Regions from separate parts of the Nonomuraea sp. NPDC050310 genome, predicted to be linked through region 2. Evidence: predicted binding sites of a transcription regulator. Region 2 holds the regulator's gene; the other holds the start of a gene.
The links. Region 2 encodes LexA, which represses DNA repair genes until DNA is damaged. Its sites were predicted from a motif close to TCGAACANNTGTTCGA; they were not measured.

Region 1: the regulator LexA is predicted to act here: its motif matches at 2,841-2,856, upstream of AB0I67_RS17565 (SAV_6107 family HEPN domain-containing protein).

The regions. Positions count from the first base shown of each region.
Region 1 is NZ_JBFAKP010000006.1:86,016-90,426, reverse strand. Features, by position in the region: gene AB0I67_RS17580 (universal stress protein) at 1-494, shown strand, start outside; gene AB0I67_RS17575 (transcriptional regulator) at 766-1,260, shown strand; gene AB0I67_RS17570 (hypothetical protein) at 1,555-1,704, shown strand; gene AB0I67_RS17565 (SAV_6107 family HEPN domain-containing protein) at 2,131-2,577, opposite strand; gene AB0I67_RS17560 (L,D-transpeptidase family protein) at 3,003-3,794, opposite strand; gene AB0I67_RS17555 (YbaK/EbsC family protein) at 3,914-4,390, shown strand; gene AB0I67_RS17550 (GNAT family N-acetyltransferase) at 4,387-4,411, shown strand, end outside.
Region 2 is NZ_JBFAKP010000003.1:668,708-673,118, reverse strand. Features, by position in the region: gene AB0I67_RS12715 (aminotransferase class I/II-fold pyridoxal phosphate-dependent enzyme) at 1-860, opposite strand, end outside; gene lexA (transcriptional repressor LexA) at 1,415-2,122, opposite strand; gene nrdR (transcriptional regulator NrdR) at 4,263-4,411, shown strand, end outside.

The DNA of each region.
Region 1 (4,411 bases), on a different contig from region 2:
CCTCGGTGCCCGTGCTCCTGGCGCCCAGGGGCTGGGGCGAGACGGCGCCGGCCGCCTTCGAGCGGCTCACCGTCGCCTACCGGCGCGGGCCAGGCTGTGACGAGGCCACCCGGCTGGCCGCCAAGGCCGCCGCCCAGCTCGGCGTCTCGATGCGGCTGGTCACGCTGCTCATCCAGGGCGGGCTGATCCGCGGCGGCAACGCGGAGCTGGAGACCGCCATGGTCGAGCGGCTGCGCGACCAGGCCGACAGCGACCTGCGCTCCGCCGCCCGCGGGCAGCGCCGGCGGATCGAGGTCGAGGTGGAGATGGCCGAGGGACGCACGGTGAAGGAGGCCATCGACTCGGTCGCCTGGGTCGACGGCGAGATGATCATCTGCGCGTCCAGCGACAGCGGGCCGCTGCGCCGGGTCTTCCTCGGGGACACCTCACTCAAGATCATCAAGGCGGCTCAGCGTCCTGTGATGATCCTCACTAGGCAACCTGGCAAACAATGACGACGTAGTGGTGCTGAAGGTGCTCATGTGACATTTGTGGCACATCCCGCCGGACCGGATTCGGCATCTTTTTTCCAATCAGCTTGACCTTCGGCGACGGGACCTTTACCGTCACTGTGCGTAACCACACCTCGCGGCCGATCTGGGTCAACCAGGCTCATGGCTACCGATGGTGCCCCTAGGGGCACCACCCCCCGGTGGCTCGGGCATATGCCGCGAGGGAGGACAATTTACTGAGAGCACGTCATAAGAGAAGCCGGGGGGCCACACGATGCCGTCTGAGTACGCAAAGATGCTGGGTGCTCGACTCCGCGCCATCCGCACCCAGCAGGGCCTGTCCCTGCACGGAGTCGAAGAGAAGTCGCGTGGCCGCTGGAAGGCCGTGGTCGTCGGCTCTTACGAGCGCGGTGACCGAGCCGTCACCGTCCAGAAGCTGGCCGAGCTTGCCGACTTCTACGGGGTGCCCGTCTCCGAGTTGCTGCCCGGCGGTGCCGCGCCCAGCCCGCTCGGCCCGACGCCGAAGCTTGTGATCGACCTTGAGCGCCTGGCCCAGCTCCCCAAGGAGAAGGCCGGCGCCCTTGCCCGCTACGCGGCCACCATCCAGTCGCAGCGGGGTGACTACAACGGCAAGGTGCTCAGCATCCGGCAGGAGGACCTTCGGTCCCTGGCGGTCATCTACGACAAGTCGCCCAGTGAGCTGACCGAGGAGCTCATCAGCTGGGGCGTCCTGGACGCCGAGGCCCGCCGCGCGGTCGAGTCCTTCTGACCCCACTTCGCTTGACCGAGGCCGTGTCCCATTTTTCCGGACACGGCCTCTTTTGTCGCCCAACTTCGCCCTCTTGGACGCCCCGCCCCGTACCCTTGACGCCCCGCCCGCCCTCCTTGCCGCCATCCCCCCTCTTGCCGCCATCCCCGCCCTCTTTGTCGCCCCGCCCCGCCCTCCTTGCCCTCTTGTCGCCTCGCCTCGCCTCGCCGGCTCCAGGCCGCGCCGCAGTCCCGCCTCTCCGGCCCCCAAGCTGCCCGCAACCGGTTCCCAAGATCACCAGGTGACCCTGGGACCATGCGAAAACCCGCCACCCTCCTGTGCGCCACCCTGGCCCTGGCCGCCCTGCCCATCTTCGGCGTGATGCTGTGGGGTCCGCCCGACCTCGGCGACCTCCCCTGGAACCGCCCCGGCTACGGCGGCCTGCTCCTCCTCGTCACCCCCTGACACCGGGCGAAGGTGCCGGCGTACCGGCATCGCTCGGCCAGCCACCCCCTCCGGCGCAAACGTCCGCGTGGACACCTTCCGGCGGAGCGCACAGTCGGGCAGGCCGTGGGGACCCATCACGCAAGGTGAACACCACCGACACCCAGGCCGCCTCGCCGGGGAACGCGAGACCAGGGTCGGACCGTACCACCTGGGCGGAGGCCAGAGCGGGGCGTGGGCGCACGGCGGCACCGGGGTGGGCTGAGGGCCCGGGCTGGACGCCGGAGCCCGCTCCAGACTCAGGCTGGACGCGGGAGCCCGCTCCAGGCTCAGGCTGGACGCCGGAGCCCGCTCCAGGCTCGGCCTGCACGCCGGAGCCCGCTACAGGTCGTCAGGGGGCCAAGGGGTCGTCAAAGGTCGTCAGTGGCCGTCCGGGGACGCTGCTCTTCAGCCGGCCAAGGGCACGTCGAGGGGTAGAAGGGGCTGGGCGGGGACGCCCAGGATCGCCTCCACTCTGGAGACGAAGGTCTCGGCCTCGGCGAGCAGTTCGTCGGCGTCGGCGGTGGTGATGTTGCGCACCACGCCGGCCTCCGCCGAGGCGCGCTTGGCGGCGCTGGCGGTGAAGAAGGGGGCCCAGTCGGCGAGCTGCGGTTCGGCCTCGGGAAGGAGTTCCCAGGCACTGCGCAGCCGGCGACGGCGGCCCTCGGTGGGACGGGGGTGCGCGGCCAGGATGGCGGCGGCGGCCCGGAGGGCGGCCATGTGCGCCGCCACGTAGCGGGCTGCCGGGGTGCGGGCGGTGGCCGCCTCCGCCAGGCAGGAACGTGAGTCGTTGAGGTGAGCCCGGACCGCGGTCGACAGCCGGGGCCCGTGCGCGTCGTTTCGTCGCGGGGTCATCTCTGCCAGCCTCCTTGGGGTCATGGCGGCTCCCGGCGTTCCCACCGGTGAGGTCAACACTGCCAGACCCCACCGACATTTCCGCCGGGCGGCCGGACGAGGAGCTTCCCCTCTCCCCGTCCGGCCGGGACACGCCCAGCTCGTCTCCGCCGACGACGAGGACGTGCCCTTCGCCCGGGCGAGCCCGGCCGTGGCCGCCGTCCGGGAGGACGACGACCACGACCAGGCTCTTCGATGCGAGCCGCGAGCCTCACATCGCTACATCGAACATAATTTCGATCACTGCTGGTGTCAACCGGATCGCCGAACACGGGTTCGATCAATCGGTCGAGTTCGCGACAGGGCCCAGCGCGCCGGATCCCGGGAAGGCGCAGCGAAAAGGCCGCGTCCCCGGTGCGGGACACGGCCTTTCACGGCGACGGGGGCTAGCGGGAGAATCGGCCCCGGACGTGCACGGGCACGCCCTTGCCGAGCATGCCGGGCAGTACCTCGGCGACGTTCATCGGCAGCCGCACGCACCCGTGCGAGGCCGGCTGGAGAGGGACCGACAGCGCGCCGTGGAAGGCGATGCCGCCGTTGAAGAAGATCGGGTTGTAGAGCTGGCCCAGGTAGGACCGGTGCCAGCCGCTGGCCCGCCAGGTGGTCTTGTAGTCACCCGTGGGCGTGCGCGCCGAGCCGCAGAACCGCTGCGACTTGCCCTGCCAGACCGCGGTCTCGCAGTACGGCACGCCGCTCCCGGAGGAGATGTGCGAGATCAGCTTCTGCTGCCCGTCCACGTAGAAGACCATGATCTGCTTGGTCAGGTCGACCTCGACCCTGGTCGGCTTGCCGCGGGGGACGAGCACCTTGGGCGTCCTCGGGTTCTCCAGCGCCTTCCAGGTGCGGGCGCCGATGGTGCTGGTCGGCTTGATCCCGTTGACCTTCTGGAAGGCCCAGACGGCCGTCAGGGTCGTCCCGCCGTAGCGGCCGTCGGCCTTGCCCGGCTTGTAACCGAGCCCGGCCAGGCGGCTCTGCAGCCACTTCACCGCCGTGCCCTTCGCGCCCAGCTTGAGCGTCTTGCGCGGCGCCACCACCGGATCCACCACGGAGCCCGCAGCCGTCACAGGGCCCGCCGTCGCCCCCGCGACGGTCGTGGGGACCTGCTGGACCGCGGCGGACGCGGCCTGGCCGCCGCCCGCGAGAAGAACGGCTCCTGCCGCCAGGAGTGCGACAGCCAAACCCCGCTGCCGTTGGCCCACTCCCATCACCCCCATATGTCATTAACAATCGAATCAAGTGACACTAGCGCACCACCATGTCGGAGTAATTCGCCAGTCAAGCTGTTTAGAGTGGCCGCATGCCGGAAAAGTTGCATCCCACCACCGTCCGCGTGGCCGAGGCGCTCCGTGAGCTCGGCGCGGGCGGCGAGATCGTCGTCCTGCCCGAGTCCGCGCCCACCGCGGCGGCCGCCGCCGCCCAGCTCGGGTGCGAGGTCGGCGCGATCGCCAACAGCCTGATCTTCGACGCCGACGGCGCCCCGCTGCTGGTCCTGACCAGCGGGGCGCATCGCGTGGACGTGGAGCTGATCGCGCGCACGGCGGGGGCGGCGAAGGTACGGCGGGCCACCCCCGAGTTCGTGCGGGCGGCGACCGGCCAGCCCATCGGCGGCGTGGCCCCGGTCGGTCACCCCGCCCCGGTGCGCACGCTGGTGGACACCTGGCTGGCCAAGCACGAGCAGGTGTGGGCCGCGGGCGGCCACCCGCACACGGTCTTCCCGACCACCTACGAGGAACTGCTGCGCATCACCGGCGGGACCGCCGCGGACGTCGAATGATCGAGCTGCGCGACGCCGGCC
Region 2 (4,411 bases):
CCGAAGTCGAGCCACGCCAGGTAGGTGGCCTCAGGCACCCGATACCCGACCCCGGCCGGCAACCGCTCGGCCAGCATCCGCCGGTTCCGGTCGAGCAGCCCGAGGATCTCGGCTAGCCAGGGCTCCCCGTGCCGCCAGGCCGCGACCGTCGCCTCCACCCCGAACAGGTTCGCCTCGCCGTACAGGAACTTCGGCGCCGACCACACGGCCTTCCGCGTGGCCTCGTGCCCGAAGTGCGCCACCGCGCACCGGACCCCGCCCAGGTTGAACGCCTTGGACGCGGAGGTCAGCGTGATCGTCCGTTCGGGGAGCAGTGTGGCGAACGGGATGTGCCGGTGCGGCTCGTACACCAGGTCGGCGTGGATCTCGTCGGAGATGACCACCAGGTCGTGCCGCTCCGCCGCCTCGGCCAGCTCGGTCAGCTCGGCCCGCGTGAACGCCCGTCCGGTCGGGTTGTGCGGGTTGACCAGCAGCAGCACCTTGGCCCGGGCCAGATCCGGCACCTCGAACCGCCACCCGTCCCCGTCCGTGTCCGCCTGTGCGGCGATCGGCAGGATGGGGCGGTTCATCTCGGTCAGCGACGCCACGAACGCGTTGTAGGCCGGTGTGTGCACCGCCACCGGATCGCCGGGCTCGGTGGTCGTGTGCAGGATGACCTGGAGGGCCTGGTTGAGGTCGCTGAACGCCCTGACCCGGTCCGGTCCCGAGGGCCGCCAGCCGTACTTGCCCTCCGACCGCTCGGCGAACGCCTCGATGAGCGGTGCCGGGGCGTACTGCTCGTCCCAGGTCGGATACCCCAGGTCGGTGACGATCCGCCGTTCCAGGGCCTCCCGGATCACCGGGGCCACCGGGAAGTCCATGTCCGCCACCCAGGCGGGAATCACCCCTGGGCCCGCTTTGGACCACTTAACCCCGTCGCGTAGCGCTTTGAGGTCTTCCGCCCGGAAAGTGTCGTTCACCCTTTCAGTCTAGATCACCCCCTCTTTTCGCCCCAGCCCCGCTTCCTGGCACCGCCTTGGCGGGGCTCGGGGGCTGCTTTGCGGTGAAGAGGTCCGCCTGTACGGGAGCGTGGGCGCGCCTGAACCGGGGCCCGGCCGGCCCGAGCAAGTGGCCGACCATCCAATCCAGCCGACCCACCGAAGTGACGGGGAGCCCGGGACGCCGGACGCCTCAGCAGAAGCGGCGGCCAGGCTCAAGGCGCGGCGGCTCAAGCAGCGGGGGCATGAGGCGGCAAGGAACAGGCCAGGGGGCGGGTCTTAGGAGCCGGCAAGTAGCGGGGCACTCAGGGGGCTCAGAAGGTAGCGAGGCGCTCACCGGGTGAGGCTCAGGAGGAGAAGGCGAAACGACTGAGGAACCAGGTGGGGGCCGGTCGGCCGCCCGTGTGCGGACGGGGGCCGACCGGTCGGAGGGGGTTTCAGAGGCGGCGAAGCACCGCCACGACCTTGCCCAGGACGCTGGCCTCATCGCCGGGGATCGGGTCGTAGTTGGGGTTGTGCGGGACGAGCCAGACATGCCCGTCCTTCCGCTTGAACGTCTTGACGGTCGCCTCACCGTCGATCATCGCGGCCACGATGTCGCCACTCTCGGCCACCGGCTGCTGCCGTACGACCACCCAGTCGCCGTCGGCGATCGCCGCCTCGATCATCGAGTCACCGCTGACCTGGAGCAGGAAGAGCGTGCCCTCGCCCACGAGCTGCTTGGGCAGGGCGAACACGTCCTCCACGCTCTCCTCGGCCAGGATGGGCCCACCGGCGGCGATCCGGCCGACCAGCGGCACGTACGCCGCCGTCGGGCGGCTCACCGGCGACTCGACCTCGTCGCCGTCCGGATCCACCCACAGCACCGGCTCACCCGGCAGCCGGACCTCCAACGCGCGCGGCCGGTGCGGATCGCGCCGCAGGTAGCCCTTTCGCTGCAAGGCCGTCAGCTGGTGCGACACGCTCGACGTGCTGGTCAGCTGGACCGCCTCGCCGATCTCGCGCATGGAGGGCGGGTACCCGCGCTGCTGCACCGAGTCGCGGATCACCTCCAGGATCTTGCGTTGCCTGGGTGTCAGACCCAGTGAGTCACGCCTGCGCAACGCGAGGTCGCTGACACCGTTGGAGTCATCGTGCTCGCTCATGCCCTGTTCCTCCTCACCGGCAGACCTTCCGGTCCGTGGTTCGTGTGTCGCACACAGCGACGATATCGCCGTTGAAGATCATCCTCAAACAATTGTTCGAGTGTTCCTCGAAAATGTCGGGTCCCTGTGGTAGACCATCGTACGGGAGTTCGATCGACATCGTGTTCGATACGCCGATCTTTGTTCGGCCATTTTCGGTCGTGACGGGGCGGGAGGCCATTCATGCGGACGACCACAATCGCAGAGACCACCGACAATCTCACCTTGATCGCCGACGCCACCCGGGAGCCCCGTCATTCGAACACGCCCCTGCCGCGTCCCCGCCGCCCGGGCACCCCACCTCTCCGCCTCGTCCCCGCGCCCCGCTCCGACCCCGGTACGGCGGAGCTTTCCGGTCCCGGGGTTCCGCGCTCCGCGGGAGTCGGTGGGGGAGGGGGGACGGGGTCGGAGGGTGGCGTACCCGCTCGGGAGGGCCGCCCTGCACGCCGTCCAGCGAGAGGGCTCTGGGGGTGGCCGGGGAGCAGCGACCGCGCGGCGCACTCGAAGAGCAGTGCGGGCGGGGGCGAAACGCTCGGTGTCGGTGTCGGTGTCGGTGTCGGTGTCGGTGGGCCAAGTGACCCTCCTGGAGCGGTCGAGGGTGATGGGCCGGCCTCGGAAGCGGCTGCCGAGGCCGTACGCCTGGCGAGCGTCACCGACCTCCGGGCGTTCCGGCAGGTAACTGGGCGGGCCCAGGCTGCGGGACGGCCGGAGGGGCGGCGGCCGGCTGAGCAGGTGGCACCCGTGGGGGACGAGGGGCGTCCGGAATGGGACAGGCCAAGAGTGTTTCCGGCTCGGGGTGGAACGGGAATCCGTCCCGTGGCCGGGGGTAGTACTACGGGGACGAGACGGCGGAGCTCGGGGGAGCGGCCGAAAGGGGGCGTAGTGGTGGCGGTGAAAGGCAACGGCACCCGGACGACACCGTCCGGCACGGGACGCAAGGGCCGGACCAAGGGCCAGACACGGCGACGGGGCGCAGGCCGTGACGCGGCCCCCAGCGTGCCCCACCCGCGCGTGGGCAGCATCGTCCAGGGCGGCCTGTCCGACGACGGCACCGGCGGCGGCACCGGCACTGGCAGCGGTGGCGGTGGCGGTGGCCGTGCCGGGACCGGCCGCGTTGGGACTGGCCGTGCCGGGACAGGCCGTGTTGGAACTGGCCGTGCTGGGGCTGGCGGTGCGGGCGGTACTGGGGTCGGCGCTCGCCGGGCACGTAGGGCTCGCACGTCGTTCCGTCTCACCCGCCGGGGCCGCATCGTGGTGGCCGCGTTGATCGTCCTACTGGCCGTAGCGGGTTACTGGCTGGGCACGCTGGCAAGCTGACGCTCAGCCACTGTCACTCCGCTCACGCTGATGCTCGGCCGGTGCCACTTCCCTCAAGGTGACGCTCGGCCGCCGTCACTTCATTCAATGGGCGCCGCCTACAACCGGCGCCCATTCGTGGTCTCCGGCCGCAGGACCTCGGGCTTGGCGGGAGGGCGGGCGCAGAATCCAGGGTCGGGCCGCGGCCGGGTTGGCAGCGTCCCACATGGGCCCGGAGGGGAATCAAGGCGCGGGGCCCCGACGGGGGTCGGCGGGATAGGGGCGGCGGGGAAAGCGAGACCCGGGGCCGGCCCGACGGGGCGGCGGAGGGGCGAGACGGGGAAGCACGGCAAGCCCAGGGAAAGCGGCTGAGGCGTGGCGCAGGGGAGTCGGTCAAGGCGGGCTGAGGTGTGGCGCGGCGAAGTCGGGGCCAGGCGGACTGAAGAGGAGAGTCCGACCGGCTGGGGACCAGGGCTGAGAGGGCGGCGGAGAGCGGGAATTCCCTGGTAGTCAGGAGTGTTTCCGCAGGTCGGGAAGCCCTATACCAGACCCGCCCACCCCCCGGAACCCGGCAGAATCCCTTCCTCGGAACACCCGCACCACGCCCCCCACCGGCGACACGCCGACTGATCAGCCACTTCGCTGGGAAGCCGCCCGGCAAGTTGCGATCACGGCCCGGCAGTTCTACGGTTGGACCACAACATCTAGTACTTACACCGATGTAGTTCACCACAAATTGTGTTTCCGTGACCCTGCTTTGGCGACCCTTGAAGGTCGGGAAACGCGTGTGTCAAGGAGGCGTGGCGTGCACTGTCCGTTCTGTCGCCACCCGGACACCAGGGTGATCGACAGTCGCTCCACGGACGACGGGGCCGCCATCAGGCGACGCAGAACCTGTCCGGAGTGCGGGCGGCGGTTCACCACGCAGGAGACGGTCCTGCTGATGGTGAGCAA